One region of the Bradyrhizobium sp. USDA 4452 genome, then DNA from elsewhere that is predicted to be linked to it. Evidence: predicted binding sites of a transcription regulator. Region 1 holds the regulator's gene; each other region holds the start of a gene.
What was found. The regulator LexA, encoded in region 1, represses DNA repair genes until DNA is damaged. The targets are predictions, from matches to a motif close to TGTTCNNNNTGTGTTCNG.
Positions count from the first base shown of each region.

Region 2: ACVISU_RS01245 (DUF3072 domain-containing protein) is a predicted target of LexA. The motif match lies at 5,124-5,141, and genes of this name have one in related genera.
Region 3: ACVISU_RS10885 (PA0069 family radical SAM protein) is a predicted target of LexA. The motif match lies at 1,908-1,925, and genes of this name have one in related genera.
Region 4: ACVISU_RS18645 (DNA recombination protein RmuC) is a predicted target of LexA. The motif match lies at 4,244-4,261, and genes of this name have one in related genera.

Region 1 covers NZ_JBSSGK010000001.1:42,747-50,012, reverse strand. Annotated here, with positions in the region: gene ACVISU_RS00415 (ABC transporter substrate-binding protein) at 1-731, opposite strand, end outside; gene ACVISU_RS00410 (amino acid ABC transporter substrate-binding protein) at 893-1,804, opposite strand; gene ACVISU_RS00405 (HAD family hydrolase) at 2,802-3,428, shown strand; gene ACVISU_RS00400 (molybdopterin molybdotransferase MoeA) at 3,452-4,663, shown strand; gene lexA (transcriptional repressor LexA) at 4,908-5,612, shown strand; gene ACVISU_RS00390 (hypothetical protein) at 5,869-6,297, shown strand; gene ACVISU_RS00385 (hypothetical protein) at 6,443-6,670, shown strand; gene ACVISU_RS00380 (hypothetical protein) at 6,667-7,116, opposite strand; gene ACVISU_RS00375 (hypothetical protein) at 7,170-7,266, shown strand, end outside.
Region 2 covers NZ_JBSSGK010000001.1:226,240-233,505, reverse strand. Annotated here, with positions in the region: gene ACVISU_RS01270 (MFS transporter) at 1-1,209, opposite strand, end outside; gene ACVISU_RS01265 (PilZ domain-containing protein) at 1,473-1,724, shown strand; gene ACVISU_RS01260 (ATP-dependent helicase) at 1,930-3,999, opposite strand; gene ACVISU_RS01255 (hypothetical protein) at 4,112-4,369, shown strand; gene ACVISU_RS01250 (hypothetical protein) at 4,531-4,785, opposite strand; gene ACVISU_RS01245 (DUF3072 domain-containing protein) at 4,887-5,087, opposite strand; gene ACVISU_RS01240 (hypothetical protein) at 5,191-5,469, shown strand; gene ACVISU_RS01235 (hypothetical protein) at 5,599-5,820, shown strand; gene ACVISU_RS01230 (PAS domain S-box protein) at 5,828-7,266, opposite strand, start outside.
Region 3 covers NZ_JBSSGK010000001.1:2,272,925-2,280,190, reverse strand. Annotated here, with positions in the region: gene moaB (molybdenum cofactor biosynthesis protein B) at 1-104, shown strand, start outside; gene ACVISU_RS10895 (bifunctional helix-turn-helix transcriptional regulator/GNAT family N-acetyltransferase) at 231-1,172, opposite strand; gene ACVISU_RS10890 (glycosyltransferase) at 1,215-1,784, opposite strand; gene ACVISU_RS10885 (PA0069 family radical SAM protein) at 1,947-3,113, shown strand; gene ACVISU_RS10880 (VOC family protein) at 3,275-3,721, shown strand; gene ACVISU_RS10875 (ribonuclease HII) at 3,802-4,566, shown strand; gene ACVISU_RS10870 (glycosyltransferase family 39 protein) at 4,928-6,433, shown strand; gene ACVISU_RS10865 (uracil-DNA glycosylase) at 6,546-7,266, opposite strand, start outside.
Region 4 covers NZ_JBSSGK010000001.1:3,861,591-3,868,856, forward strand. Annotated here, with positions in the region: gene dapD (2,3,4,5-tetrahydropyridine-2,6-dicarboxylate N-succinyltransferase) at 1-335, shown strand, start outside; gene dapE (succinyl-diaminopimelate desuccinylase) at 506-1,660, shown strand; gene truA (tRNA pseudouridine(38-40) synthase TruA) at 1,768-2,505, opposite strand; gene fmt (methionyl-tRNA formyltransferase) at 2,505-3,440, opposite strand; gene def (peptide deformylase) at 3,595-4,122, opposite strand; gene ACVISU_RS18645 (DNA recombination protein RmuC) at 4,293-5,501, shown strand; gene ACVISU_RS18650 (AmpG family muropeptide MFS transporter) at 5,555-6,925, shown strand; gene ACVISU_RS18655 (hypothetical protein) at 7,131-7,266, opposite strand, start outside.

The sequences.
Region 1 (7,266 bases):
TGGATGCGCAGCAGAAAATCGGTCACGGCCGCGTGGCGCTGCGGATCGTCGACCGCCTTCGGATTGGCGTAGATCGGGAAATTGCCCGAGAGATAGCCGACCCCGGTCTTGAGCAGACGCGCGCCCTGCTTCGCGATCGCAAGCTGCCCATTGTAGCCATAGATCGCCCAGGCATCGAGCTTGCCGGAGGCGAACGCCGAGTAGCCGTCCGACGGCGTCAGATTGATGGCCTCGATGTCGCCGAACGCAAGGCCCGCTTCCTCGAGCTGCTTGGCGAGGAAGTAGTGCGCCGTGGTCGCACGCACATAGCCGACGCGCTTTCCCTTCAGATCGGCGATCGAATGGATCGGCGCATCCTTTGCCGCCACCGTGACCTGGATGTTGAGATCCTCATGCGTGACGGCGATGAAGCGCACCTTGGCGTTCTGGCGCGCGGCGAACATTGCCGGAATCTCGCTGCCCGAACCGATGTCGAGCGCATCGCCGTTCAGGGCCTCGATATGGAGCACGCCATTGTTGAGCTCCTTCCATTCGATCCTGTAGGGCGTCTTGTCCTCGCCGGCGGCCTGCAGCAGCGGGCGCCAGCCACCCTTGTAATACGCCACCCGCAACGTGACGCCGCCGAGGTCAGGGCCTGCGCCCGCCCCCGTCTCCGCCCGCACACCGTGCGCAACCAGACTTCCGGCGAGAACGCCGAGCGCAGAACGTCGAGAGAGAGATGGCGTAGTCACCGGCGTTAGGCTCCTGATCAGCAGTCACAACTGCCGCAAGCTTAGGAGAAAAACCGCCGATGTATATGAGACGCTATTTCGTTTTTTGCCCCGCGCGCGAAAAGCCGTTCCAAGGATTGGCGGTTCGGCGCGGAAATCCATATCGGACGACGACAGCCGCGCTACTTCGCAACCTCGTAGACGTCAGGATCGAAGCTCGAGCTCGGATGGGCGAACGCGTTGCGCAGCGCCGGCGAGATCGGGACGTTGTAGTTGATGCCGTTCGGCGGGGTCGGCTGCTCCAGCCACTTCCTGTACATGACCTCGATCTCCGGGCTCTGGTAGAGCTCGGCCGTCGCGCGGTCGGCGAGCGCCTTGAACGGCGCGTCCTCCCGGCGCAGCATGATTCCGAACGGCTCGGCCTTCGAGAACGCCTCCGCGCTGATCATGTAGAGCGCCGGCTCTTTCGATCGCGCGATCGCGACCGCCAGCTGGACGTCGTCGAGCGCGTAGGCTTGGGCGCGATCGGTCTCCAGCATCAGGAACGCCTCGGCCTGGTCCTTGGCCGGCAGCACGTTGATGCCGAGCTTGCGTTCCATGTTGACCTTGATGAGCTGCGTCAGGTTCACCGAGCCTGCTACGGCGGTGACCGGCTTGCCCTTGAGGTCGTCGATGGTGTTGATGCCGGACGATTTCTTGGCGGCAAAGCGCGTGGCGCTCAGGAAGTGCGAGTTTGTGAAGGTCACCTGCTTCTGGCGCTCGGCGCTGTTGGTGGTCGCCGAGCAGTGCAGATCGATGGTGCCGTTGACCATCAGCGGGATGCGGTTCGACGAGGTCACCGGGAGATAGTCGACCGCGATGTCGGGCATGCCGAGCTCCTGCTTCACGGCATCGACGATCTTGAGGCAGATATCGAGCGCGAAGCCGATCGGCCGCTGGCTGTCGTCGAGATAGCTGAAGGGAACGGAAGCCTCCTGGAAGCCCAGCGTGACCTTTTTTGTTTCCTTGATCTTCTGCAGCGTGCCCGACAGCTCCTCGGCCGCCGCGGGGCTCGCGACGAGTATGAGAGCGAAAAGGATGGCGGGCAAACGCATCGGCGGCTCCTGTGCGGGGATCAGGCGGCGGTGATAGCCCAACGCAGAAGCCCGGCGATAGAAGTTGTTGTGTCTATCAGCTATCACGCTTTGCTATGGTCTGCCGCCTGCCGCGCTTGCAACCGCAACGGCGAGACATCCGGACGCGCCGCGTTCTGGTCCGGGCGAGGTCGCCGATTGAGCTCGCTGCGCATTGCCTCGCGGCACCGGGACGTCCGCGGCGCAAAGAAGGGCCCCAGCGAGGGGGTTACACGCTGAGGCCAGGGCAACTTGGTCACGCCATCCTAGACCCCGCCCCGACAATTTCCTCCGCTCCTTCGGAGTACCGGACTCATACGGAGCCGATGACTGAACCTTATTCCGCTCCCGCCCGTATCCCTGACGTCAGGATTTTGCCATTCCTCCTGGGGCTCGAACAACGCCGCCCGTCGTATTTCAATGCGGGCGGCGTTGCGCGTTTCTGGCCTGCAACGAGAAGCGACTACAACGCGCCCGCTCAGCTGACATCAAAGTTCCCGGGCAGGAACCGGAACGGATAACAGCCGACGTGAGTTGGGCCATAGATTTTTTAAAGGATGGAGCGTCATCGCCGTGAGCCGAAAAACCTTGCAAGCACGTTCGGAGCAGGCGCTCGTCGTCATCATTCTCAGCACCGGCGCGCTGATCGCTTACCTCGGCCTCGCGCTCTCCAGGATATGAGAGGTAAGCAACAAGTCGCTTGAAGGTGATTGTTGCGCGACGCCGGGGCCACAGCCCTCATTGACAACACGCGCCCTTGGTTTTGGGTTGCCGGCATTCGCCAGGGACGACGATCGGGATGCAGGCGGCGCCACACATTTAGTGTCGTCCCGGCGAAGGCCAGGACCGATTGCCCCAAGCCTCAACTGTCGCACGACCCCGGGCCGCAGGGTCGACACCCTGCCCTGTCGTCGCATGCCTGCCGCACAAATCGGGGACATTGCCGCCCGCCGGCAATTCTCGTACACAGTTTCACGCAATGACCTCGCAACTCTCTCCCGATTCCGTCGACGTGCTGCTGTTCGATATCGGCCGCGTCGTGCTCGACATCGACTTCGAGAAGGTGATGGCGCACTGGGCGCAGCATGCCGGCTGCGCGCCGGCCGACCTTGCCACGCGCTTCGTCGTCGACGACAGCTTCAAGCATCACGAGATCGGCCGGATCGACGACGCAGCGTTCTTCGCGAACCTGCGCCGGACGCTCGGCATCGACCTCACCGATGCGCAGTTCCTCGAAGGCTGGAACGCGATCTTCACCGGCGAGATGCCGGGCATCGCCCCCCTGCTCGCGACCGCCGCTCAGCGGATGCCGCTCTACGCCTTCTCCAACACCAATCCGGCCCATGTCGCGCATTTCTCCGTGATCCATTCCGAGGTGCTCAGCCATTTCCGCACCGTCTTCCTGTCCTCGACGATCGGGCACCGGAAACCCGACGCCGAGGCCTACGATCATGTGGTAAAAGCCATCGGCGTGCCGGCGTCGCGGATCCTGTTTTTCGACGATTTGGCCGCCAATATCGAAGGGGCGCGGGCGCGCGGCCTTCATGCCATCCACGTGACATCGACGGATGACGTGGCGAGGGCTCTGGCCGCACTTGGTCTGTGATTAGGACGTGAGGAGTTCTGAGCGTGGCGCTGATGCCGGTTGCCGATGCCCTGTCCGCCGTGCTTTCCGGCGCCAACCCGCTGCCGGAGGAGATGGTCGCGCTCGATGCCGCCTACCATCGCACCCTGGCGCGCGACCTCGCCGCACGCCGCACCCAGCCGCCGCAGCCGATGTCGGCGATGGACGGCTATGCCGTGCGCGCGGCGGACGCCGGTGATCTGAAGGCCCGGCTCAAGGTGATCGGCGAAGTCGCTGCCGGCCGGCCGTTCGAGCGCAGGGTTGGCCCGGGCGAAGCGGTGCGGATCTTCACCGGCGGCGTGATCCCCCATGGCGCCGACGCCGTCATCATCCAGGAAGACACCACCGTCGACGGCGACCACATCACGATCACCGAGCCGGCTGCCGCCGGACGGCACATCCGCCCCGCCGGCGTCGACTTCCGTGAGGGCGACGTGCTGCTCGAAGCCGGCAGCCGCCTCTCGGACCGCGCGCTGTCGCTCGCGGCGGCCATGAACTATCCGGACCTTGCGGTGCACCGCCGTCCGAAGGTCGCGGTGCTGGCGACCGGCGACGAGCTGGTGATGCCGGGCTCGGAGCCTGGCCCCGGCCAGATCGTCTATTCCAACGGCTATGCGCTGCGGGCGCTGGCGCGCGCCGAAGGCGCCGAGACCGTCGATCTCGGGATTGCCGCCGATACGGTGGAGGCGACCACCGCCGGCGTCCGGCGGGCCCGCGACACCGGCGCGGACATCCTGATCACGACCGGCGGCGCCTCGGTCGGCGACCACGACGTGGTCAAGCAGTCGCTGGAGGCCGAGGGCGTCGAGATGGCGTTCTGGCGGATCGCGATGCGGCCCGGCAAGCCGATGATGCATGGCCGGTTGGGGCCGATGCGGGTGATCGGCCTGCCCGGCAATCCGGTGTCCTCCTATGTCTGCGCCTTCCTGTTCCTGGTGCCCTTGATTCGGGCGCTGAGCGGCCGAAAGACTGTCCATCATGCCCGCGCGAACGCCCTGCTCGGCCGCGACCTCGCTGCCAACGACCAGCGCGAGGACTATCTGCGCGCGCGCCTCGACGAGCGCGAAGACGGCACGCTGATCGCAACGCCCGTGATGCAGCAGGACTCCTCGCTGCTCGGGAATCTCGCTGCGGCACGCGCACTTCTCGTGCGTCCGCCGTTTGCGCCCGCCGCCCTCACAGGCAACGAATGCGAGATCCTGATGCTGCCGGAGTGAGGCTTTCGCGGCCCGCCGATTACGCGTTGCAGAACGCGTTCACCTGAAATTAAGTGGTTGCGGAACACATATCGAACATATAGTGTCCGTTCATGATTTGTTTCGAGTGCTGGTGTCTACAAACGGGAGACCATCCAGGAAGCGCTTGTACTGAGCACCGCGCTCCTGAGGTCAGGTCCCGCCTGCAGGCGCACCTGTAGAGTCTCGGAATCGAACGACGCTACCAACCGGGGGAATACTCGAGATGCTCACGCGCAAACAGTACGAACTACTGCGTTTCATCAATGAACGTCTGAAGGAGGCCGGCGTACCGCCCTCGTTCGACGAGATGAAGGATGCGCTCGACCTGCGCTCGAAGTCCGGAATCCACCGCCTGATCACTGCGCTGGAGGAGCGCGGCTTCATTCGCCGCCTGCCCAACCGCGCCCGCGCCATCGAGGTCATCAAGCTCCCTGAGCTGTCGGCCGGAGGCGGCAACGGCCGCCGCGGCTTCACGCCGAGCGTCATCGAAGGCACCCTCGGCAAGCGCGCCAGCACCCCGCCGATCGCCGAGGACGACGGCAACCGTCCGGTCGCGGTCCCCGTGATGGGCCGGATTGCCGCCGGTACGCCGATCGAGGCGCTGCAGACCCGCAGCCACACCATCAGCGTGCCGCCCGACATGCTCGGCGCCGGTGAGCACTATGCGCTGGAAGTGCGCGGCGATTCGATGGTCGATGCCGGCATCCTCGACGGCGACATGGCGCTGATCCAGCGCAACGACGTCGCCAACACCGGCGACATCGTGGTGGCGCTGATCGACGAGGAGGAGGCTACCCTAAAGCGCTTCCGCCGCCGCGGCGCATCGATTGCGCTGGAGCCGGCCAACACCGCCTATGAAGTGCGCATTCTGCCGCCGAACCGGGTCCGCATCCAGGGCAAGCTGATCGGTCTCTATCGCAAGTACTGATTTTCAAATACTTGCGGCGGCAGGGAACGAGCGACACATCGGATCGTTCCTTGCATGATAGCGTAACGTGCTGGTTGCCCGATGCGCTCCGACACCTCTCGCGCAGCGTCGCGTGTTTGTGATCGGGGGCGTTGGTCGAGCAGTCGTACAATCGCCCAGAAACGAGGAGACACTCGTTCGCTATCGTCCACTCTGGTAGAGGCCCTATGCCTCAAGGAGAGGCACGGGTCGCTACCTCGATTAGAGGAGCCATCCGATGTGTGACTATAGTCTGCACGCCGTGGCGTCGCGCCCCGCCATTGTTGGAGAGACGCTGATCACCACGACTTTCCGCGGCACGTCGACCCGCGGCTTTGCTTCGGAGAACGATCCCAACGTCGCGGTCTGCATGCTGCCGGGCACCGAGCTCGCTTTCGCCGAGAACGTTCGCTACGACAGCCGCTGGATCTGGACCAAGACGATGAATTTCCGCGTCGGCGTGTTCAACGAAGTCGAGCCCGACGTTCCCGACCGCCATCATGACGCGGTCGAATTCCCCGACGGCAGCCATGTGCTGGTGACCCAGCTCGTCGAGGGACAACGCGTCAGCGTGCTGCAATTGCCGGCACTGCATCCGCCGGTCGAGCAGAAGCCGAAGGTTGTGGAGCGGCGGCCCTCTGCATTCGCGTCGCTGTTTTTGGGTTGAACGCATCGTCACCGCGGGATGAACCATCCGGCGGCGAGTGACCTAAGCGATTTGGAGCGACCCCGGACGTCAGGTTCCGGGGCGCAGAAGGAGATTTGCGTCAGCGGCCACCTTGGCGCATCATCGTACACGGAGGACGTGCGCGGTGGTCGATAAGGTCACTTGGCAAAAGGCTGGACGGGTCACGGAACCGGGCCGCTACATGTTCCGGTTCGGCTGGCTGACGGTAACGGCTGACGATCTGAAGGTCTGGGAGCAGTTTCCCGAGGCTTCCTTCACCCTCGTCAAGAAGCCCGATGCCGACCCCGACTCTGACGAGTATCATCTTGGCCTGTTCGAGCTGCCGGCCGGACCCTCGCCTGGCAACGGCTAATCCTCGCCCTGAAAATCGCTCTCGGCCGGCGTCGCATCGACGGCGGGCCGTGGCGCGGTCGCGGTCGCACGCGGCGTGGTCTCGCTCTCGCCATCGCCGGGAACCGCCGGCGACCATGGCCGGTCGATCCCGCCGGGCTTGACGGCATCAATGGCGTAGCCGTCCCTGATGCGCCGCAGCACCAGCGCGCCGTGACGCCGCAACCGCTCGGCATCGATCACCGAGGCCGCGCAGTCCGTCGGTGCCGGCCGCGCGGTCACGATCAGCGCCGCGCGCTCGCAATCATCAGTCAGCGCCTCGGACCGGGTCGCCAGGGTGACGAAGGCGCCGCCGGGACCTTGGGTCACGCAGCCGCTCGGATCGCAGGAGACACCCTCACCGAGTGAGGCGTCCGTCGCGGTCCGCGCATCGGCGTCCGCTGCCAGCCACTCCTTGACCAGGAACATACTAAATCCAGCGCCAGACGAAATTCCTCTTATTTTCAAAGGGCTATAGAGACATGGAAACCGACGACAATATGCAAACCCCCGTGAACGACTCGGCAACATGCGCGGATTTGCGCGCGCCCCTGACACAGCCGCGTTCCCTGTCTGATC
Region 2 (7,266 bases), 180 kb from region 1:
CGAGCCGACGATCAGGGCAAGCCCGACCGGCCCGATGATCTTGCCGATGCCGCCGAAGCCATAGGCCGATCCCATGCCGGTGGTGCGAAGATGTGACGGCCAGACCTCCGCGGCATAGGGCCCAACGATCGCAAAGCCGCCGTCGGCGAAGAAGAACGCGGCGCCGAGCAGCAGCCAGAACGCCGACATGCCGAACAGCGTCGCGTCGTAGTGGTAGCCGGCAATAATGGTCAGCGCGCCGGCGCCGAAGCCGAGCAGGCCGCCGGCGACGCGCCGTCCCAGCAGTTCCGAGAAATACGAGAACGAGATGCGGCCGAGGAAGCCGGTGATGCTGAGCAGGATCATCATCTTGGCGGCCTCCTGCGGCGTGACCTTCAAGAGCAGCACGAACAGCGCGGGCGCCCACAGCGTGATGCCGTAGACGCCGGTCTGCGCACCCGCATTGCCAAGCCAGGAGACGATGAGGCTACGCGGATATTTGAACAGGTCGAACCAACTGGTCTTGACGATCGGGCCGGCGTCGGCCGCGCTCGGCAATGGCAGTTCCGAAGGCGGCACCTCGAGGGCCCAGGCCAGCGACTTGCGGGCTTCGTCATAGCGTCCCTGCCGGCACAGCCAGCGCGGCGATTCCGGGACCCAGAGCCGGATCAGCAGCACCATCACCGACGGCAGCACGCCGATCGCAAACAGCAGCCGCCACTGATCAGAGCCCATGATCGCGCCCAGCACCGCGCCGAGGCCGACGCCGAGCGGGATCACGCAGGTGACGAGGCCGCCGACCCAGCCGCGCTTGTGCGAGGGCATGAACTCCTGCACCAGCGGCAGGTCGACGCAATAGAGGCCGCCGACGCCGGTGCCGACGAAGAAGCGCAGGATCGCCAGATAGACCCAGCCGTTATCGGGCGTGAAATAGAGCAGCCCGGTCGCGATCGAGAAGTTCAGGACGGTGCCGGTGAAGACGATGCGGCGCCCGACCCGGTCGGCGAGCCAGCCCCAGAGATAGGCACCGAGGATGGCGCCGATGCCGGAACTCATCAGCACGGTGGCCGATTGGCCGAAGGTGAGTTTCCACGGCCCGATCAGGAACGCGAGCACAAAGCCGATCAGGAAGTAGTCGAAGAACTCCAGCGCATCGCCGATGATGGCCGCCGCAAGGATCTTGATCTGGTTGCCGGTCAGAGCCGTCCGGCGATCGAGAATCTCGAACATGGCGCGTCTCCCCATGGCGCCTGTTCGTTGCTGTTGGGTGCGTGCGTCGCGCCAGCGCATCGCCCATAGGGTGAGGCTATCCTCGCTGTCGCTAACGGCAAGCCCACACCGACGCGGGGCTCATCTGCACGGGCGCACAAGCAATCTGCCTTACCGCTGCGCACAAATCGTGGTGCGAAAGCCCGATGTAAGCCGCGGGAGCCGTTGACTCCTGCAATGCCGATCGCCCACGTTCGCGTGACGAAAACCGAGGGGCAGGCCGGGTGGACGAAAAGCGCAAGCATCCACGAACCGAGATCGATGAACCCGGCTACGTCTCGTCGGGCGGATCGGTCATGCATTGCACGATCGTGAACATATCGCCGGAGGGCGCCGCCATCGAGGTCGAGAATCCGGCCTTCGTCCCGCACAGATTCCGCCTGGTGATGGCCAACGACGCCTCGGTGGTCTACGAGTGCCAGGTGATCTGGAGCAAGAAGACGCGAATTGGGCTGAGCTTCGTGCCGACCGCCTGAGCGCCGTACGCCGGTTCCGACCACGTTCCGAAACGCGTCGACTGGCCTGTCACGCTGTTCCGCACGGCTTGACGCGGCGCAAAAAAAGGCTCCGCGCTTTCGCGGCGGAGCCGTTTGGGATGGTCGTTTGCCGATTACGAACGCGCGTTCAACGCGAGACCGACAGCTTCGTTCCCGGCGGTCGGAGAATCTTTTCGGACCGGCGTCAGCGCCACATGCCGCGCATCCGGGCGCCGACGTCGATCGGCGGCGCGCGGTTGGCGGAGGAGGCCTGCGCGGCGCCGGCTCGCGGCCAGCTGGTCCGCTCGAACATCGGCAGCAGCCGCTCCGGGATGAAACGGGTGCGCGAGGCGTACATGTGGCGGTCGCCCTTGGCGGCCTGGCCGTGGACGAAAAAGCGCTGCGGTACCATCAGATGCAGATCGTCCTTGGCGCGGGTCATCGCGACATAGAGCAGGCGGCGTTCCTCCTCGAGCTCGGCCGAGGTGCCGGCACCGAGATCGGAGGGCATGCAGCCGTCGACGACATTGAGCACGTAGACGGATTTCCATTCCTGCCCCTTGGCGGAGTGGATCGTCGACAGGATCAGATAGTCCTCGTCGAGCAGCGGCACGCCGGCCTGATCGCTGGTGGCGTCGGGCGGATCGAGCGTGAGCTCGGTGAGGAAGCGTTCGCGTGACGGATAGCCGGCGGCGATCTGCTCGAGCTGAATGAGGTCGGCGCGGCGCACCTCGCTGTCCTCGTGGATGCGATCGAGATGCGGCTCGTACCACAGGCGCGCGCGTTCGACGTCGACAGGCCATTCCGAGTAGCGGAGGTTCTCGATTGCCTCGACGAACAGCCGCCAGTCGGCGCCGGCGCGGGGCGGGGCGGGCAGCGCTGCGAGCGCGGCGATCGGATCGGCCGCCTCGCTCATGCGGTCGAGCACGCGCTGCGCCGAGGCCGGCCCGACACCGGGCAACAGATGCAGGATGCGAAAGCCGGCGACCCGGTCGCGCGGATTGGCGGTGAAGCGCAGCAGTGCCAGCATGTCCTTGACGTGCGCAGCGTCGAGGAATTTGAGGCCGCCGAATTTCACGAACGGAATGTTGCGGCGGGTCAGCTCGACCTCCAGCGGTCCGCTGTGCGATGAGGTGCGGAACAACACCGCCTGATGCTTCAACAGCGTGCCTTCCTCACGGTTGGCCAGCACCTGCTCGACGATGTAACGGGCCTGGTCGGCTTCATCGCGGATCGTGACGAGCAGAGGCTTGCGGGTCGAGGTCCGATCGGTCCACAGGTTCTTGGTGAAGCGTTCCTTGGCGAACGAGATCACGCCATTGGCGGCCGACAGGATCGGCTGCGTCGAGCGGTAGTTGCGGTCGAGCGTGATGATCTCGGCGGCCGGGCTGAACTGGCTCGGGAAGTCGAGGATGTTTCGCACGGTGGCGGCGCGGAACGAGTAGATCGACTGTGCGTCGTCGCCGACGACGGTGAGCCCGCGTCCGGCCGGCTTGAGCGCGAGCAGGATGGAGGACTGCAGGCGGTTGGTGTCCTGATATTCGTCGACCATCACATGGTCGAAGCGGCCGCCGATCTCTTCTGCGAGCGCCGTATCCGTCACCATCTGCGCCCAGTAGAGCAGGAGGTCGTCATAATCGAGCACGTTCTGGCGCTGCTTGGCTTCGACATAGGCCGCGAACAATTGCTTCAACTCGCTGGCCCAGCCGGAGCACCACGGGAAGAACTGGCCCAGCACGGCCTCGATCGGCATCTCCGCGTTGACGCAGCGCGAATAGATCGCAAGGCAGGTGCCTTTGGTCGGGAACCGGCTTTCGGTGCGGGAGAAGCCGAGATCGTGGCGGACCAGGTTGATCAGGTCGGCGGAGTCCTCACGGTCATGGATCGTGAAGGCCGGGTCGAGCGCGATACGTTCGGCGAATTCACGGAGCAGCCGCGCGCCGATGCCGTGGAAGGTGCCGGCCCAACTCAGCGCATCGGTCATGATCGAGGCGCGATCGCCGAGCACGCGCCGCGCGATGCGCTCGACACGGCCGGCCATCTCGGCGGCGGCGCGCCGCGAAAAGGTCATCAACAGGATGCGGCGCGGATCGGCACCCGCGACGATCAGATGCGCGACCCGATGGGCGAGCGTGTTGGTCTTGCCGGAGCCTGCACCGGCGATCACCAGCAGCGGCGCGCCGACAATGCCGTCCTTGCCGACGCCGTGCTCGACGGCGCGGCGCTGCTCGGAATTGAGCGCATCGAGATAGGCTGTGTTGGCAAGATCAGGCACGAATCACCCCCACGAAACGCTAACAGACATTGCGATTCAGTGGGGCCGGCGCACCCGCGTCCGAGCAGAGAAATTAGATTGACATTAACGCGGCACGGCGCACAACCGCGCCATGGGTGACCCTTCCAAATCCGACACGCCGCTGAAGGCGACATTCAAGGTGCGGCTGAACGGCGAGACGGTAACGCTCGCGACCGTTGGCCAAGCCTATCGCTTCATCAGCAATCTCAGCGCCGTCGAATGGATGGAGTTCCGCTCACTGCATGACGATGCCTTGGTCGCGCTGGAGCGCGCAGCCGGCAATGCCATGCTGACGGTGCAGGCAACCAACGCGCTCCGGACGCTGTTCGTCCGCGCCAAATTGCTTTGAAAAGAAATGGGCCGCCTTGGCCCTCCGAGGCGGCCCGAGAGTCCGGCCGAAAGCGCAATGCGCACCCGGCCGTCGCGTGTACCGCCGTTACCTTGTTTGCGGCCATAACGAGCGGGCTTTACGAAAGGCGCGCCGATTCGGCTGTAGCTGCAAAACCACAATCACTGGCCGTCGTCGTCAGCGAGGCGATCGTACACAAGGGCAGAGCGCAAGTTGATCGTTGCGATCCTCAGATAGCTGGGCTCGCGCATGGCGTTGTTGAACATCAGGATCGCAATCTTCCAGTACCCGCGCTCGCGCTGATCCACGTTCAATGCTGACAAATAGTCCGCCGCGTCGCCGACGGTTGCGAGCGTTCGCCCGTCTTTCAGCGTGATCGGGAACGCAAGCGGCGACCGCTTCTCCAACTCCAGCACGAAAGCTCCCCCAAAGACCCAAGCAGCAATACCAGAACAGGGCTGGCTGCGCCGCTATATCAAAGCCTTAAGGGAGTGTCCGGCTCGGCCGGTGCGGTGGTTCAGAAAGAATCCGCCAGTGCGATCTCCGCCTTCAGGGCATCGATGCGCCGTTCGGCTTCCTCCGATGTCAGGTCGCGCGCGTACTGGTTCGGCTGATAGGCCTCCTCGGCCAGGCTCCTCAACCGCAGCGCCTGGGCACGCGACATCAGCCCGCCAAGCCGCTCCGCAACCCCGCCAAATCTCACCGCTGCCATGCTCATCGCTCACCTCGCTTGCCGGATCGTGACTTGACAATATGTTCTATTTTTGTTCTAACAAGCCATGGACAACAAGATCAATGAAATTCGTCGCAGGATCAGCACTTTGCGCGCTGAGATGACCTTGGTCGAGGCGTCGATCCGGGACCAGGTCAACCGCGATCTGGATTGCAGCGAGGCGTCATACCGGCTGATGGCGATGCGCGCCGAAGTGGCCGAGCTCGTCGGCCGCTGGAAGGCCGCCGGCGGCGGCGAGCGTCTCCCCACGGTTCGGGAGCGGCTGAGCCGAAGCTACGGCGATCGTCCGGTCGCAACCGCCAAGCCGAGCCACGCCAAATCGGACAAGGGCAAGGGGAGGCCGGGCCACAGCAACGCGAGGGTTTGATCGACCCGAACGAGCGGGCGGGCGCGTCGCGTGGGCCCGCGCCCAAATCTGGTTTCGAGACGGGAACCCGAGCCACGGGGTGGGCATTTTCTTGTGGTGAGAGCCAACACCATAGCATCGCCCAGCGCCATGATCGCCGATCCGACCGCGCCGCCGCGGGAATCGATGAATGACGATCGCAGTCCGCTGCTGACGCTGATCTCGTGCATCAGCTGCATCAGGACGATGCGGCTTGAGAGCAGCTCTCCGGGTAGCAAGGGCAGGGATATTCTCCAATACCGCTGCGAGCAGTGCAGCCGCATTGAACGGGTGCTGCTGGTGCGGCGAAGCTGGCCGGACAAGCAACCTTAAGTTCTTCTTACCGACGTGCTCGCGCGCTGCTCGGCGCATCTTGCCCTGCGGGATCAATCTCGCCTGACAGACTTTCAGATCGTTGCCCTGTCAGCTTCGAGAGTTCGCGGCTGAGGTCGTGTATGTGATACGGCTTGCGCAGCACCGGGAAATCGGACCTGACGTTGCGTGCACTGTCGCTGTAGCCTGTCGTTAGCAGGATCGGAAGATCGGGCTTCCTGTCCCGGATCGTACGCGCCAGCTTCAGCCCATCCATCCGGCCAGGCATGACGATGTCACTGAACACCACGTCGATCCCGTTTGCATCGATCTCCGACAAGGCTGCCTCCGCGCTTGACACCCAGCGCACCGCGTAGCCGAGTTGCTCGAGCAGACCCATGCTTGCGTCCGCGACCGCGGGATTGTCCTCGATCAACAGAACAGTGGCCGGGCCATGCTCCGTAGCGTCGACCGGGGCAATCGCGGCGCTGCCGGTTCCCCGGGGGAGATAGATGCTGACCGTGGTACCCTTGCCCAGCGCGCTCCTGATTTCGACTCGGCCATCGGCCTGGTGGGCGAAGCCGTGAACCTGGGACAGTCCGAGGCCGGTGCCCTTGCCGACCGGCTTCGTGGTGAAGAATGGATCGAAGACCTTGCTCAGGACGTCGTCGGGAATGCCTGCGCCGGTGTCGGTCACGCTCACGACGACCTGGGCCTGGTGAGGCACATTGCGGGCAGCGATGGTGAGAGTTCCGCCGTCGACCATTGCGTCTCTCGCATTGACCACCAGGTTGATCAGCGCCGTCTCGAACTCGGTCGGATCGGCGAAAACCGGCCAGACGGCCGGCTCGACATCAATGTCGAGCCGGATCGCGCCGCCAAGCGCGCTGATCAAGACCTCACGCAGCGACGTGATCCTGTCGGTAACGTTGATGGACTGTGGGTTGACGCTTTGCCTGCGTGCGAAGGTGAGGAGCTGGCTGGTCAGCGATGCCGCACGCTGCGATGCGGTTTCGATCGCGCCTAGCGCAAGCCGGCCGCGTTCGCTCATCACCTCGCGTTTGATCCGGTGCAAATTGCCTGAAATGATCATCAACAAGTTGTTGAAATCGTGCGCGACCCCGCCAGTCAATTGGCCCAGCGCATCCATCTTCTGCGATTCCGCGAGCTGACGCTGCACCTGCTCGAGCTTCTGCTGGGCTTCGCGGCGCTCGGAGATGTCCCGAGTGATCTTGGCGAAGCCGACCAGCTTGCCGTGGTTGTCGCGGATCGGATCAATTACGACACTCGCCCAGAAGAACGAGCCGTCTTTGCGCACCCGCCAGCCTTCCTCGACATAGTGTCCGCTTTCCTCGGCGATCTTGAGCGCACGGGCCGGCTTGCCCGCGGCCTGGTCGGCCGGCGTGTAGAATCGCGCGAAACTCTGGCCGATGATTTCGGCGGGGGAGTAGCCCTTGATGCGCTCGC
Region 3 (7,266 bases), 2.2 Mb from region 1:
CCGCGCAGCTCGACTACCGCACGCGGCCCTGCAATTTCGTCGAGATCATGCCGCGGCTCGACGAGCACCTGCGCCGCGCCAAGGCGAAGGGCGCGAGCGCGTAGTCTCCATCGTCATTCCGGGGCGCGCGAAGCGCGAGCCCGGAATCCATTTTGCCGCAGGTTTTGTGGCCCGATGGATTCCGGGCCTGCGCCTGACGGCGCATCCCGGAATGACGGGGATGTGGTGTCCTAAAGCTCCATCTCCCAGGTCTCCCCGACCAGGTCGACGCCAAAACTGTGGTGCTTCTCTTCCTTGACCCGCTCAAAGCCCGCGCGCGCATAGATGCCGCGCGCGGCGACCAAAATGCTCTGGGTCCACAGCGTCATCTTCCTGTAGCCCATCTCGCGTGCCGAGCGGATGCACTGGTCGACCAAAGCGCGGCCGACGCCGAGCCCGCGGGCCTTCTCCTCGACCGCCAGCAGCCGCAGCTTGGCGATCCCGTTGCCGCCGTTGACCAGGAAGACCGAGCCGACCGGTTCGCCGTCAACCTCCGCGATCCAGCAATGCTCACAGGCCGGATCGAACGATCGCAGAAACTGCGCGCAGATCTCGGCCACCAGCGCCTCGTAGCTGATATCCCAGCCATACTCCTCCGCGTAGGCGCGTCCCTGTTGCGAGATCACCCAGCCGATGTCGCCGACGCGGTGGCTGCGCAGCAGGAAGGCCGCCGGCTTCTCGGCCGGTGGCTCCAGCGACTGCTCGATCGTGCCCATCGCGCGCACCACGGCTGCGCGGCGGTCGCCGTCCATCTGCTTCAAGAGCGCCCCGACCTCGCTGCGCGAGCGGCGGTCGAGATCGGCGGCAGCGGTGCGGCCCTTGGCGGTGAGCGCCACCTCGTTGACGCGCTTGTCGGCCTTCGACGGCTTGCGCGTCACGATCTTGCGGCGTTGCAGCGCCGTCAGCGTGCGGCTGACGAAGCCGGCATCGAGGTCGAGATCGCGCACCAGATCGGTCGCGGTGCAGGTCTCGCGGTGCGCGAGCTCGTAGATGATCCGCGCTTCCTGCAGCGTGAATGTCGAGTGCAGGAGCTTCGGCTCGATGATGCCGAGCTTGCGGGTGTAGAACCGGCTGAAGCCGCGGACCGCGGCGACCTGGCTCTCGAGCGCGGTGTCATTGGAATTTGATTTCATCAAACATATTATTTGACGGAATCAAATAAACTGCAAGCGATTTTACGCGACCATGATCCGGCTGCGCAGCATGGTGCGGGATGAGCGGCCGAGCCGGCGCAGCAGCCGCGCCTCGGAGCGGCGGGCATCCGGCCGGTAGCCGCCGATCCGCTCGTAATGCTCGCGCGCGATCAGAAGGCCCTGTTCGGCCGAGGGCCCGGCGATAATCCGGGCGACGAATTTGAGGCCGTCGCGGAGGCCGGGGTCGGTATAGGGGGCGCGCGCGTAGCGGAAGATGCCGGCGCGGTCCTTGCCGCTCGCCGCCACCATCTGGATGAACTGGGTGGTCTCCTCGATCCAACCCGCATCGAGCACCGCGCCCGGATGCAGGAACATCAGCCAGGGTGAGCGCGCCTGCCGTGCGCCCGCCGCAAGCGCCGCGGCGCGCGTGCCCTTGAAGCGCAGGAAGTGGCAGCCGGCGACGTCGGCGACGCGCTCGATCACGTCGGTATCGGTGCGGTCGACCAGCAGCACCTCACGGACGACGCCGGCGGCCGCGCCCGGCACCAGCGCTGCGAGCGTCGCGACCGCGGTGCGCTCGACTCCGTCGGTTGGAATGATCACGCTCAACATGAACTTTGAGGCTTCGATGGCTCAAACTGGAGAACTCAGGCCGTGTTATCACCTTGTCATATTCAAAGCAGCCTGTTCGCCTGCAGATTTTTACGCCATTACTTTGTGGATTTTCTCGGCTCATGTTCTTGATTTGTTCTAAAGCTATGTTAGCTTCAAAACATGAGCCGAGCATCCTCTCATGCCCTCAAGCACCCGCCGGTAACGGCGCCCTCCGATAACCCGGCGGGTGCACCCCCTCCCTTTCCCGAGCTTGCGGTTGCGATCGAGCGCGAGCGACGGCGCGGTCGCGGCGCGCAGTCCAACGCCAGTGGCCGCTACGAGGCCGAGGCGCGGGTTGCCTTCGACGACGGCTGGCAGAGCCTCGAGGACCTGCCGCCGTTTTCGACCAGCGTGGCGCTCGACACCTCGCGCAAGGTGATCACCCGCAACGACTCGCCCGACATCGGCTTCGACCGCTCGATCAATCCCTATCGCGGCTGCGAGCATGGCTGCGTCTATTGCTTCGCGCGGCCCACCCATGCCTATCTCGGCCTGTCCCCGGGGCTCGACTTCGAATCGAAACTGTTCGCCAAGCCGGACGCGCCCGCGCTGCTCGAGAAGGAGCTGGCGGCGCCCGACTACGAGGCCCGGATGATCGCGATCGGCACCAACACCGACCCCTATCAGCCGATCGAGCGCGACCGGAAGATCATGCGCGGCATTCTCGAGGTGCTGGAGCGCGCCGGGCATCCGGTCGGCATCGTGACGAAGTCGGCGCTGGTGACCCGCGACATCGACGTCCTGGCGCGGATGGCCAAGCGCAATCTTGCCAAGGTCGCGCTCTCGGTGACGACGCTCGACCCGAAGCTCGCCCGCACCATGGAGCCGCGCGCCGCGACCCCGCCGAAGCGGCTCGAGGCGATCAAGCGGCTCGCCGATGCCGGCATCCCGACCACGGTGATGGTCGCGCCCGTGATCCCGGCGCTGAACGATTCCGAGATCGAGCGCATCCTCGATGCCGCAGCCCATGCCGGCGCCAAGGAGGCGAGCTACGTGCTGCTGCGGCTGCCGCTCGAGGTCCGCGATCTGTTCCGCGAATGGCTGATGGCGAACTATCCGGATCGCTATCGCCACGTCTTCACGCTGATCCGCGACATGCGCGGCGGCCGCGATTACGACTCGCAATGGGGCACACGGATGAAGGGCACTGGCCCGATGGCCTGGATGATCGGCCGCCGCTTCGAGATCGCCTGCGAGAAGCTCGGCCTCAACAAGCGGCGCACCAAGCTGACCACCGATCACTTCGCCAAGCCGAAGCGTAGCGGGGAGCAACTCAGCTTGTTTTAGGTGAGACCCGTAGCCCGGATGCAGCCAACGGGTCGCGCGAACGCGCGCCCGATGACAGGTTCCGCGAAATCCGGGGTCTCGTGTCTGCGGCCAGAGCTTCCCCGGATTGCGCTTCGCTGCATCCGGGCTACGAAGAAGAAGTCAAAACAGCGAGTGCGACCATGAGTAACGCCCCGACCGCCCGCTTCACCGTCCTCACGCTCGGCGTCAGCGACATGCGCGCCAGCATCGCCTTCTACGAATCGCTCGGCTTCACCAGGAAGATGCGCGCGACCGGCGAGGAGGTCGCCTTCTTCGACACCGGCGGCAGCGTGCTCGGGCTGTTCCCGTGGCATCTGCTCGCCGACGACGCCGGACTGTCCGATCAGCCGCGGCCGGCCGCATTCCACGGCGTCTCGATTGCCTGGAACTGCAATGACGATGCCGAGGTCGATCGCGTGATGGCGTTCGCGCTGTCGAAAGGCGCCAAACTGCTCAAGCGCGCGCAGCCGACCAGCTATGGCGGCTATTGCGGTTATTTCGGCGATCCCGACGGCCACGCCTGGGAAGTGGTGCGCGCACCGGGCTTTGAGGTTCTCGAAAACGGGCGGGTATCGATCCCGGATTAGAGAGAGATATGGATTGAATAGCGGGGAAGGGAAGCGGGTTCCCGGTTGCGTCGGCGGCCTTGCTTGATCACGATCCCCGTATGATTCGGGATAAGTCCAAAAGCGTGTCGAAGAAGAAGTCGGCTGAACCGGCCGCGCCGGGCAAGCGCGTGATCGCCGTGACGCGGCCGAGCTTTCGGCGCGAGCGGGCGCTGATCAAGCGCGGCGTCTGGCCGGTCGCGGGCTGCGACGAGGCCGGGCGGGGCCCGCTGGCAGGTCCGGTGGTCGCCGCTGCCGTGGTGCTCGACCCCAATCGCGTTCCCAAGGGCCTCGACGATTCCAAGCGGCTGACCGCCGAGCGCCGCGAGGAGCTGTTCGAGGAAATCTGCGCGACCGCGGCGTTCTCGGTCGCGGTGGCCTCGCCGGCGCGAATCGATCGCGACAATATATTGCGTGCCTCGCTGTGGGCGTTGGCGCGCGCGGTGCATGCGCTGCCGGAAATGCCGAAGCACGTCTTCGTCGACGGCCGCGACAAGCTCGCCACGCCCTGCGACTGCGACGCGGTGATCGGCGGCGACGGCATCGTGGCCTCGATCGCTGCGGCCTCGATCATCGCCAAGGTGACGCGCGACCGCCTGATGTGCGCGCTAGCGCTGGATTGCCCCGGCTACGGGTTCGAGCAGCACAAGGGCTATGGCGTCCCCGAGCATCTCGAGGCGCTGGACCGGCTCGGCCCCAGCACCCATCACCGCAGCTTCTTCGCACCGGTCGTCGCCGCGCGGCTGAAACATTTCCCGGTGTCAGCCGAGCCCGACCTGTTCACGGTGGATGCGACAAGCGAGGCCGCGGCATCCGAAGCGGCGTAGCTTGCCGCAGCGCGGGCTACGACGTGCGCCATCGCTTGCAGCACCCCTCTCCCAACCCTCCCCCGCAAGGGGGGAGGGAGCCCTTCCGCCAGTGCCCCACTCACATTCGCTAAGGAGCCAGAAGAAAAGGGACGCAACACCTCGATGCCGTGACCCGCGGTGAGGTGAGCACGCCGGTTTGGCTCCCTCCCCCCTTGCGGGGGAGGGTGGGGAGAGGGGGCCGCGAGTAGCGCTGGTCGTTCGCACGGAGAGAATCCCCCACGCCGTTCACCGTTGCCTCCACCGCCGCCGCCGTTTATCAAAACCTTCGGGATCAGATGGCGCCGCCGGATCGGCGTGGCTGGGGCATTTCAGGCGTTTCATGCGGTTTACCTCCCTGGTTGTCGAACTGATCCGCGCCCGGCCGCGCCTCGTGGTGTGGGTCGTGGTGCTGGTGCAGGCCGCGATATGGCTGCTCTTGCCGCTGATCTTCTACGGCAGCCCGCCCGGCAATCTCGCCACCGTGCTCGCGTTCGGCCGCGAATATCAGGTCGGCACCGACATGGGGCCGCCGCTTTCGTTCTGGCTCGCCGACATCGCCTTCCGCGCCGCCGGCAATCACGTCTTCGGCGTCTATCTCTTGGCGCAGGTCTGCGAGATCGTCACCTTCATCGCCTTCTACCAGCTGGCCCGCGCCATCGTCGGCGGCCCGCAGGGCGTGCTGGCGGTGCTGTTGTCGATGACAGTCGTGGTGTTCTCCTCGCCGAGCGTCGAGTTCGGCCCGCTGATCCTGGCGCGTCCGCTGTGGGCGCTGTTGCTGCTGCATTCCTGGCAATTGATCGGGCAGAACCGGCGCGCCGCCTGGTTCGCCTGGTCGATCGATTGCGGCCTCTTGCTGCTGACGACACCGGCGGCGCTCGGCATGATCCTGCTCGTGGTCGGCTTTGCGGTCGCAACCGAGCGCGGGCGGCGCACGCTGCGCGCGGTCGATCCGCTCTATGCCCTGCTCGTCATCATCGTGCTGGCGCTGCCCTATCTGATCTGGCTGATCCGCGCCGACGCGCTGGCGCTGCCGCCCTTGCCTGTGCTCGCCGAGCTCAAGGCGCGCGCGCTGCGCTGGGGCGTCGTGCTCGGCGGGCTGATCGTGGCGACCGCAGCGATCGTCGTGCTGGCGCTGCTCAATTCGCGCTGGTTCGCCCGCGACCGTGAGGATGCCCCGATCATCTACCGTCCGCCGGTCAGTCCGCTGGCGCAGCACTTCGTCTATTTCTTCGCGTTCGCGCCGGCGATCGTCAGCAGCTTCGTCGCCGGGCTGTTCGATCTGGATCGCGCCTTCGGCGGCGCCGGCGTTGCGCTGTTGATGTCGGGGCTCGCGGTCGTGGTCGCGACCGGCGATCTGATCCATCTCAGGCGGCAGCGGCTGCTGCGCTCGGTGTGGGCGTTCGCTGTCGCTGCGCCCGCCGCGGCCGCGCTGGCGACGGCGCTGTTCCTGCCATGGACCAGCACCACGGAGGTCCCGACCTCGCTGCCGGCAGCCGCGATGGGACGCTTCTTCGACGACAGCTATGAACGCCGCACCAACCAGCGCCTGCGCGCGGTCGCCGGCGATCCCGAACTCGCCAGCCTGATCGCGATGAACGGGCGCCGTCCGCATCTGTTGCTCGACGCCGCGCCGCAACGGACGCCCTGGCTGTCGGTGGCGAAATTCAACGAGACCGGCGGCGTCGTGGTGTGGCGCGCGCAGGACACCGCCGGCACGCCGCCGCCCGAACTCGCGCAACGCTTCCCCGGCCTCGTGCCGGAAGTGCCGCGCTCGTTCGACCGGCTGGTCAATGGAAGGCAGCCGGTGCTGCGGATCGGCTGGGCGATCGTGCGGCCGAAGGGGTAGGGATCAGTCGGTCTGTAGGATGGGTAGAGCGCAGCGAAACCCATCCATTCACGCCGGCTGCGCTAATGATGGGTTTCACAGCGCTCTACCCATCCTGCGAAGCAGCACCTTCCTACGAAGCGAGCACCTTCGCGATCGCGCGCAAGTCCTGCCACGACAATCTCTTGTAGGACGGTGAGCGCAGCAGATAGGCCGGATGGAAGGTCGCGACGGCGCGGATCGTGCGCGTGCCGGTGTCGTAGTCGATCCATTTGCCTCGCGTGCGCATGATGCCCTCGCGGGTGCCGAGCAGCGCCTGGGTCGAGGGATTGCCGAGCGTCACCAGCACGTCGGGATCGACCAGCTCGATATGGCGCTGGATGAAGGGCAGGCACACCTGCGTCTCCTGCGGCGTCGGCGTGCGGTTGCCCGGAGGCCGCCACGGGATGACATTAGCGATATAGGCCTTGCTGCGATCGAGCCCGATCGCAGCGATCATGCGGTCGAGCAGCTTGCCGGAGCGGCCGACGAACGGCAGCCCCTCGATGTCCTCGTCGCGGCCCGGCGCCTCGCCGACGAACATCACGCGCGCCTGTGGATTGCCGTCGGCGAACACCAGCCGGGTCGCGGTGTGCTTCAGCGCGCAGCCGTCGAACGTCTCCATCAGCGTGCGCAAGGCTTCAAGTGTCGGAGCGGTGCGTGCGGCCTCGCGTGCGGAGGCGATCGCCGCGTCCGGCGCGATGGTGATTTCGCTGCGCGGAACGGCAGGCATCGGTGGCGGGCGCAGCGGATTGAGCGCGGCTGGACGCGGCGCGGCCGGGGCGGGAACTGGCTCGGGCTCTTCCAGCCGGTTG
Region 4 (7,266 bases), 3.8 Mb from region 1:
TGCTCGAGCCGCTGCAGGCCGAGCCCGTGATCGTCGAGGACGACTGCTTCATCGGCGCGCGCAGCGAGGTCGCCGAAGGCGTCATCGTGCGCAAGGGCGCGGTGCTGTCGATGGGCGTGTTCCTCGGCGCCTCGACCAAGATCGTCGATCGCGAGACCGGCGAGATCTTCGTCGGCGAGGTCCCGGAATATGCCGTCGTCGTTCCCGGCACGCTGCCCGCCAAGCCGCTGAAGAACGGCCAGCCCGGACCCGCCACCGCCTGCGCCGTGATCGTCAAGCGCGTCGACGAGCGCACCCGCGCCAAGACCAGCATCAACGAGCTGCTGCGGGACTAAGAACGCCACGGCGAGTCGTTATCCCGTCACTCTTGGAATAATCCATGTGCGGCGAGGCAGCGACCGCGACAGCGGGTCGCACTCCACGCAGGGCTGGGATCAGCAGGGCGAGCTCGAATGATGCCGCACAACGCTGGTCCAGCCGCGGTGTGACGTGTTATGCGAGGCGCATGAGTGATGCTGTCTCGATTACCCGCGATCTGGTTCGCTGCCGCTCCGTCACCCCGGCCGACGCCGGCGCGCTTGCCGTGCTCGAAAATTTGCTGAAAAGCGCTGGCTTCGACGTCCACCGCGTGACGTTCTCCGAGCCCGGCACCGCCGACATCGACAATCTCTATGCCCGCATCGGCTCATCAGTGCCGCATATCACCTTCGCCGGCCACACCGACGTGGTGCCGCCCGGCGATGAGGCGGCGTGGACCCTCGGCGCGTTCTCCGGCGAGGTCAAGGACGGCTATCTCTACGGCCGCGGCGCCGTCGACATGAAGGGCGGCATCGCCTGCAGTGTCGCCGCGGTGCTGCAGTATCTCAAGGACCACGATGGCAAGCCAAACGGCTCGATCTCCTTCCTGATCACCGGCGACGAGGAAGACGTCTCGATCAACGGCACCGTCAAGCTGCTGAAATGGTGCGCCGAGCGCGGCGAGAAGTTCGACCATTGCGTGCTCGGCGAGCCCTCCAATGTCGAGGTGCTCGGCGACATGATCAAGATCGGCCGGCGCGGCTCGCAATCCGGCACACTGGTCGTCGACGGTGTGCAGGGCCATGTCGCCTATCCGCACCGCGCCTCGAACCCGGTGCCGGATATCTCGCGGCTGATCGTGGCGCTGAGCGACGAGCCGCTCGATCACGGCAGCGCGCAATTCCAGGCCAGCAACCTCGAATTCACCACGGTCGATGTCGGCAACACCGCGAGCAATGTGATCCCGGGCCAGGCACGGGCCAAGTTCAACATCCGCTACAACGACAACCACACCCAGGAGAGCCTGCGGCAGCTGGTCGATGCGCGGCTGGCAAAAGCCTGCGGCAACCGCATCCGCGCCCACATCGACTGGCAACCGTCGAACTCGAACGTGTTCGTGACCCAGCCCGGCCCGTTCACCGATCTCGCGGTCGCCGCGATCGAGGAGGTCACCGGCCGCAAGCCGGAGCTCTCCACCTCGGGCGGCACCTCGGACGCACGCTTCATCTCGAGCTACTGCCCGGTGATCGAGTTCGGCCTGGTCGGCCAGACCATGCACCAGATCGACGAGCGCACGCCGGTGGCCGACCTCGAGAAGCTGACCAAGATCTATCGCGGCGTGCTGGACCGGTATTTTGCATAGGGCCAGCCGCCCGGCTGGACCAAAACATCGAAAACAACCCCATGCACCGTAGGGATTGGGGCCACTAACAGGCCATCCGCACCAGATACAGCGTGTAAGGCGACCGCCTAATAATCCACCCGCATCAGATAGAGCCCGTCCGGCGGCGCGACGGGGCCGCAGGCGGCGCGGTTGCGGGCGGCGAGCGCACCGAAGAGATCGTCCGCGCTCCAGCGACCCTCGCCGACCCAGACCAGCGATCCGACCATCGAGCGCACCTGGCTGTGCAGGAACGAGCGCGCCGACGTCACGATGTTGATGGCGTCGCCCTCACGCGTGACGTCGAGCTGGTCGAGCGTCTTCTCCGGCGATCTGGCCTGGCATTCGGTGTCGCGGAAGGTGGTGAAATCGTGCTTGCCGAGCAGCCGCTGCGCGGCCTCGTGCATCGCGCCAGCATCGAGCGCGCGCGGCACGCGCCAGACCCGGCCGATGTCGAGCGCGAGGTTCGCCCGCGTGTTGGCGATGCGATAGAGATAGTGCCGCTTGATCGCCGAGAACCGCGCCTCGAAATCGTCCGATACGATCTCGGCTGCATGCACGGCGATCGGATTCGGCCGTAGATGCGCATTCAGCCCGTCGCGAAAGCGGCCGGGCGGAAACTGCTTGGCGATGTCGCAATGCGCGACCTGGCCGCGGGCGTGCACGCCGGCATCGGTACGCCCGGCGCCATGGACGCGCACGTCCTCGCCGCAGATCGCCTTGACCGCCGCCTCCAGCGCGCCCTGCACGGTCGGCGCGGTATCCTGGATCTGCCAGCCGGAGAACGGCGTGCCGTCATATTCGATGGTGAGCTTGTAGCGAGGCATCAGGCGAGCCGCGCAGGCGGCTTCAGCGGCGTGCCGCGCAGAAAATCCGCCGCCTTCATCGGCGCCTTGCCAGCGCGCTGCAGTTCGAGGATTCGGATCGCGCCGTCGCCGCAGGCGATCGCAAGATTATCATCGAGCACATCGCCCGGCGCGCCCGAGCCTTTCGCCAGTTCGCAGCGCAGGATCTTCAGCCGCACCGGCTCACCCTCGCCCGCGAGTTCGCACCAGGCGCCCGGAAACGGTGACAGCCCGTGGATGTGGCGCAGCACCGCACGCGCCGGCTGCGTCCAGTCGATCCGCGCCTCGGCCTTCTCGATCTTGGCGGCATAGGTGACACCGTGCTCGCTCTGCTTGGTCAGCTGCAAGCCGCCGCGCTGCAGCCCGCCCATCGCACGCACCATCAGATCGGCGCCGAGCGGCGCCAGCGCGTCGTGCAGGTCGGATGCCGTCATGCTGTCTGATATCGGCAGCCGCTCGGCCATCGCGACGTCGCCGGTGTCGAGGCCGACATCCATCTTCATCACCATCACGCCGCTCTCGGCGTCGCCCGCCATGATGGCGCGGTTGATCGGCGCGGCGCCGCGCCAGCGCGGCAGCAGCGAAGCATGCAGGTTGAAGCAACCGAGCTTCGGCGCATCCAGGATCGCCTGCGGCAGGATCATGCCATAGGCGACGACGACGGCGGCATCGGCGTCGTGCGCGCGAAATTCGTCGAGCGCTTCCGGAGTCTTGAGGGTCTTCGGCGTCAGCACGGGAATGCCGAGGCGGCGCGCCTCCTGCTCGACCGGCGTCGGCTGCAATTGCAGGCCGCGCCGGCCGCCCGGCTTCGGCGCGCGGGTATACACCGCCACGACCTCATGGCCATGGGCCACCAGCTCCAGCAGCGTCGGCACCGCGAAATCGGGCGTGCCCATGAAGATCAGGCGAAGAGGCATGACCAGAACTCGATGCGTTCCCTCCCCCTTGCGGGGGAGGGTTAGGGAGAGGGGTGAGCCCCATGGTCGGTGCTCGTGGCTACCCCTCTCTCCAGCTCTCCCCCGCAAGGGGGGAGAGGGCCGATCGAGTATGAGGCAGCACTGATAATCGGCTTCACTCCGCCGCGCGCTTGGCGGCCTTCTCGAACTTCTTGAAGACGCGGTCGCGCTTCAGCTTCGACAAATAGTCCACGAACAGCACGCCGTTGAGATGGTCGATCTCGTGCTGGATGCAGGTGGCGTAGAGCCCCTCGGCATCCTCCTCGTGCAGCTTGCCGTCGAGGTCGGTGAAGCGCAGGCGCACCCGCGCCGGGCGCTCGACCTCCTCGTAATATTCGGGGATCGACAGGCAACCCTCTTCGTAGACCGACAGCTCTTCCGAATGCGAGATGATCTCCGGGTTGATGAATACCCGCGGCTGCGGCGTGGTCTCGCCGTTCTCGTCGCGCTTGGCGAGGTCCATGGTAATCAGCCGCAGCGGCTGCGCGACCTGGATCGCCGCGAGCCCGATGCCGGGCGCGTCATACATGGTCTCGAGCATGTCGTCGGCGAGCTTGCGGATCTCCGGCGTCACCTTCTCGATCGGTTTCGACACCAGACGCAACTGCTTGTCCGGCAGGATGATGATTTCTCGTAATGCCATGGCGGCGATTTAAGCCGCGGGCCTGATGCGGTCAATGCGTTCGGGAACCGGTTAAGACGGCCTCAACCACGTTTCTTCAGGCGGTGTTAACCAGGAGATTTGAGGGAGTGTTTACCATAAACGTTCCCTTTTCGTTCGATGGTGGCGCCGAATCGGGTACAACTGACGGCATGAACGAGATTCTGCTCACGATTGGCGACCTCCCGATCCGGGTCTCCGACGCATTGGTCGGCCTTGGCGCGCTGGCGCTGATCCTGCTGCTTGCCATCGCCGTAGTGATCGCGCGCGCCAGCCGGCGCGGCGCGGAACTCGCGATGGCACAGGCCATTCGCGCCGACGAGTTGGAGGAGCGGCTGGCCGACATGCTGCGGGCCCAGAGCGAGGCCTCCGGGCGAGTCGACGCAATGGGGCAGGCACTGGCCGGCCGCCAGGCCGAGATGGCCCGTGCGGTCAATGAGCGGCTGGATTCGGTGACCCACAGGGTCGGCCAATCGATGGAACAGACCACCCGCAACACGATGGATTCGCTGCGCGTGCTGCACGAGCGGCTCGGCATCATCGACCACGCCCACAAGAACCTCAACGAGCTCACCACCCAGGTGACGACGTTGCGCGACGTGCTCGCCAACAAGCAATCGCGCGGCGCGTTCGGCCAGGCGCGGATGGAGGCGATCGTGCAGGACGGCATGCCGAAAGGCTCGTTCGAGTTCCAGTACACGTTGTCGTCGGGCAAGCGGCCGGATTGCGTGGTGTTCCTGCCCGACCAGCGCCCGCTCTGCATCGACGCGAAATTTCCGTTGGAAGCGATGACCGCGCTGCACGATGCGCGCAGCGACGAGGAACGCAAATTTGCCAGCCAGCGGCTGCGCGCCGACGTGCTGAAGCATGTCAGCGACATCGCGGAGAAGTATCTGATCCCGGGCGAGACCCAGGACACCGCGTTGATGTTCGTGCCGTCGGAATCGGTCTATGCCGAAATCCATGACGGCTTCGACGACGTGATCCAGAAGGCCTATCGCGCCCGTGTCGTGCTGGTATCGCCCTCGCTCCTGATGCTGGCGATCCAGGTGATGCAGCAGATCCTCAAGGACGCCCGCATCCGCGACGCCGCCGACCAGATCCGCAACGAGGTGATGCACCTTGGTGACGACCTCGGCCGCCTGCGCGAGCGTGTGCTCAAGCTGCAGACCCATTTCGGCCAGGTCAACGAGGATGTCAGGCAGATCCTGATCTCCGCCGACAAGATCGAAAAGCGCGCCGGCCGCATCGAGGAACTCGATTTCAGCAAGTCCGAGACCCCGATCGAGGTGCCGCGCTTCGTCAAGGGCAGCACGTCCGAGCTGTTCCCCGCCCCGCGCAAGCTGCAGGCAGGGGAGTAGGCATAAGCTCAGCTGACACCGTCTTTGCGGCTCGAATCTGCTAACAGAAGTTCATGACCGCACCCGAAGCGACTGCGCCCCCACCGGAAAAGGCCGCTCCGCCCCCCACCTCCTGGCGCGACAGCTTCGCGGTGTACCTGCAGCCGCGGGTGCTGATCGTGCTGCTGCTCGGCTTCTCGTCCGGCTTGCCGCTGGCGCTGTCGGGCTCGACGCTGCAGGTGTGGATGAAGGAGGCCGGGGTCGATCTCGGCACCATCGGGCTGCTGGCGCTGATCGGCACGCCCTATACGCTGAAGTTCCTGTGGGCGCCGCTGGTCGATGCGCTGCACGTGCCGCTGTTCACGCAGGTCTTCGGGCGCCGCCGCGGCTGGCTGCTGTTCTCGCAGCTGCTCCTGATCGCGGCGATCCTGGTGCTGGCGATGGCCGACCCGGCGCGATCACCATGGTTCGCGGCGTTCGCCGCGCTGCTGGTCGCCGCGGCCTCGTCGACGCAGGACATCGTGGTCGATGCCTTCCGCGTCGAGAGCCTGCCGGAAAGCGAGCAGGCCGCCGGCATGGCGTCCTATGTCGCGGCCTATCGCATCGGCATGCTGGTCTCGACCGCCGGCGCGCTGTTCATCGTCAGCGGTTTCGAGTCCGCCGGCGTGGCGCGCCCGTCGGCCTGGATGTGGGGCTATGTGGTGATGGCCGCGCTGGTGGTGATCGGCATCGTCACCGCGCTGGCGGCCACAGAGCCGGCGCAATCGAAGGGCGCGGAGGCGGCGACGCATGCGCAGAACGCTGCGGAGCGCGTGGTGCACGCGGCGCTCGGTGCGTTCTCCGAATTCCTCAGCCGCAAGGACGCCTTCGCGGCGCTCGCCTTCGTAGTGCTGTTCAAGTTCACCGACGCATTTTCAGGCACCATGACCGCGCCGTTCGTGATCGACATCGGCTTTTCCAAGGTCGATTACGCGGCGATCGTGAAGGGCGTCGGGCTTGCCGCGACCCTGATCGGCGGCTTCGCCGGCGGCTTCGTGGCGCGGCGCTATTCGCTGGCGACCAGCCTCTGGATCGGCGGCGTGCTGCAGGCGGTCGCCAACCTCTCGTTCTCCTGGCTTGCGCATGTCGGCGTCGATCAATGGGCGCTGGCACTTGCGATCACCGCGGAGAATTTCACCAGCGCGATCGGCACCGTGATCTTCGTCGCCTATCTGTCGGCGCTGTGCCGCAATCCGCTGCACACCGCGACCCAGTACGCGCTGCTCACCGCGCTCGCAGCGGTCGGCCGAACCTATATGTCGTCGGGCGCGGGCTATGTGGCGAAGGCGGTCGGCTGGCAGATGTTCTTCGTGATCTGCGTGCTGGTCGCGATCCCGAGCCTGGTCCTGCTCGCCTGGCTGCAGCGGCGCGGACATTTCGATGAGCTGGGGCCGGTGAGGGTTTAGCCGGGCTACGGAACGGCCGCAGGATTGCAGTCTCTCAAACCTCCCCTTGAAGGGGAGGTCGCTTTGCTCGCAGAGCAAAGCGGGTGGGGATCTTGTCTCTCCACGCCCAGCGTCGCTCGCGGCGGCCCCCCATCCCGACCTTCCCCCTTGCAGGGGGAAGGAGAAGAAACGTCGCTGCGCTCCCATCCGGGCTACAGGCGCGGTCCTACTTCGCCACCACGCTCCACTTGGTGACGATGGCTTCGCTCATCTCGCCGGCGTCCTTGGCGCAGGTGACCTCGTCGACCTTCACCGAGATCGCCTTGCCGGAGAGGCTCTTGAGCTGCGCGGCCTGGGCGTCG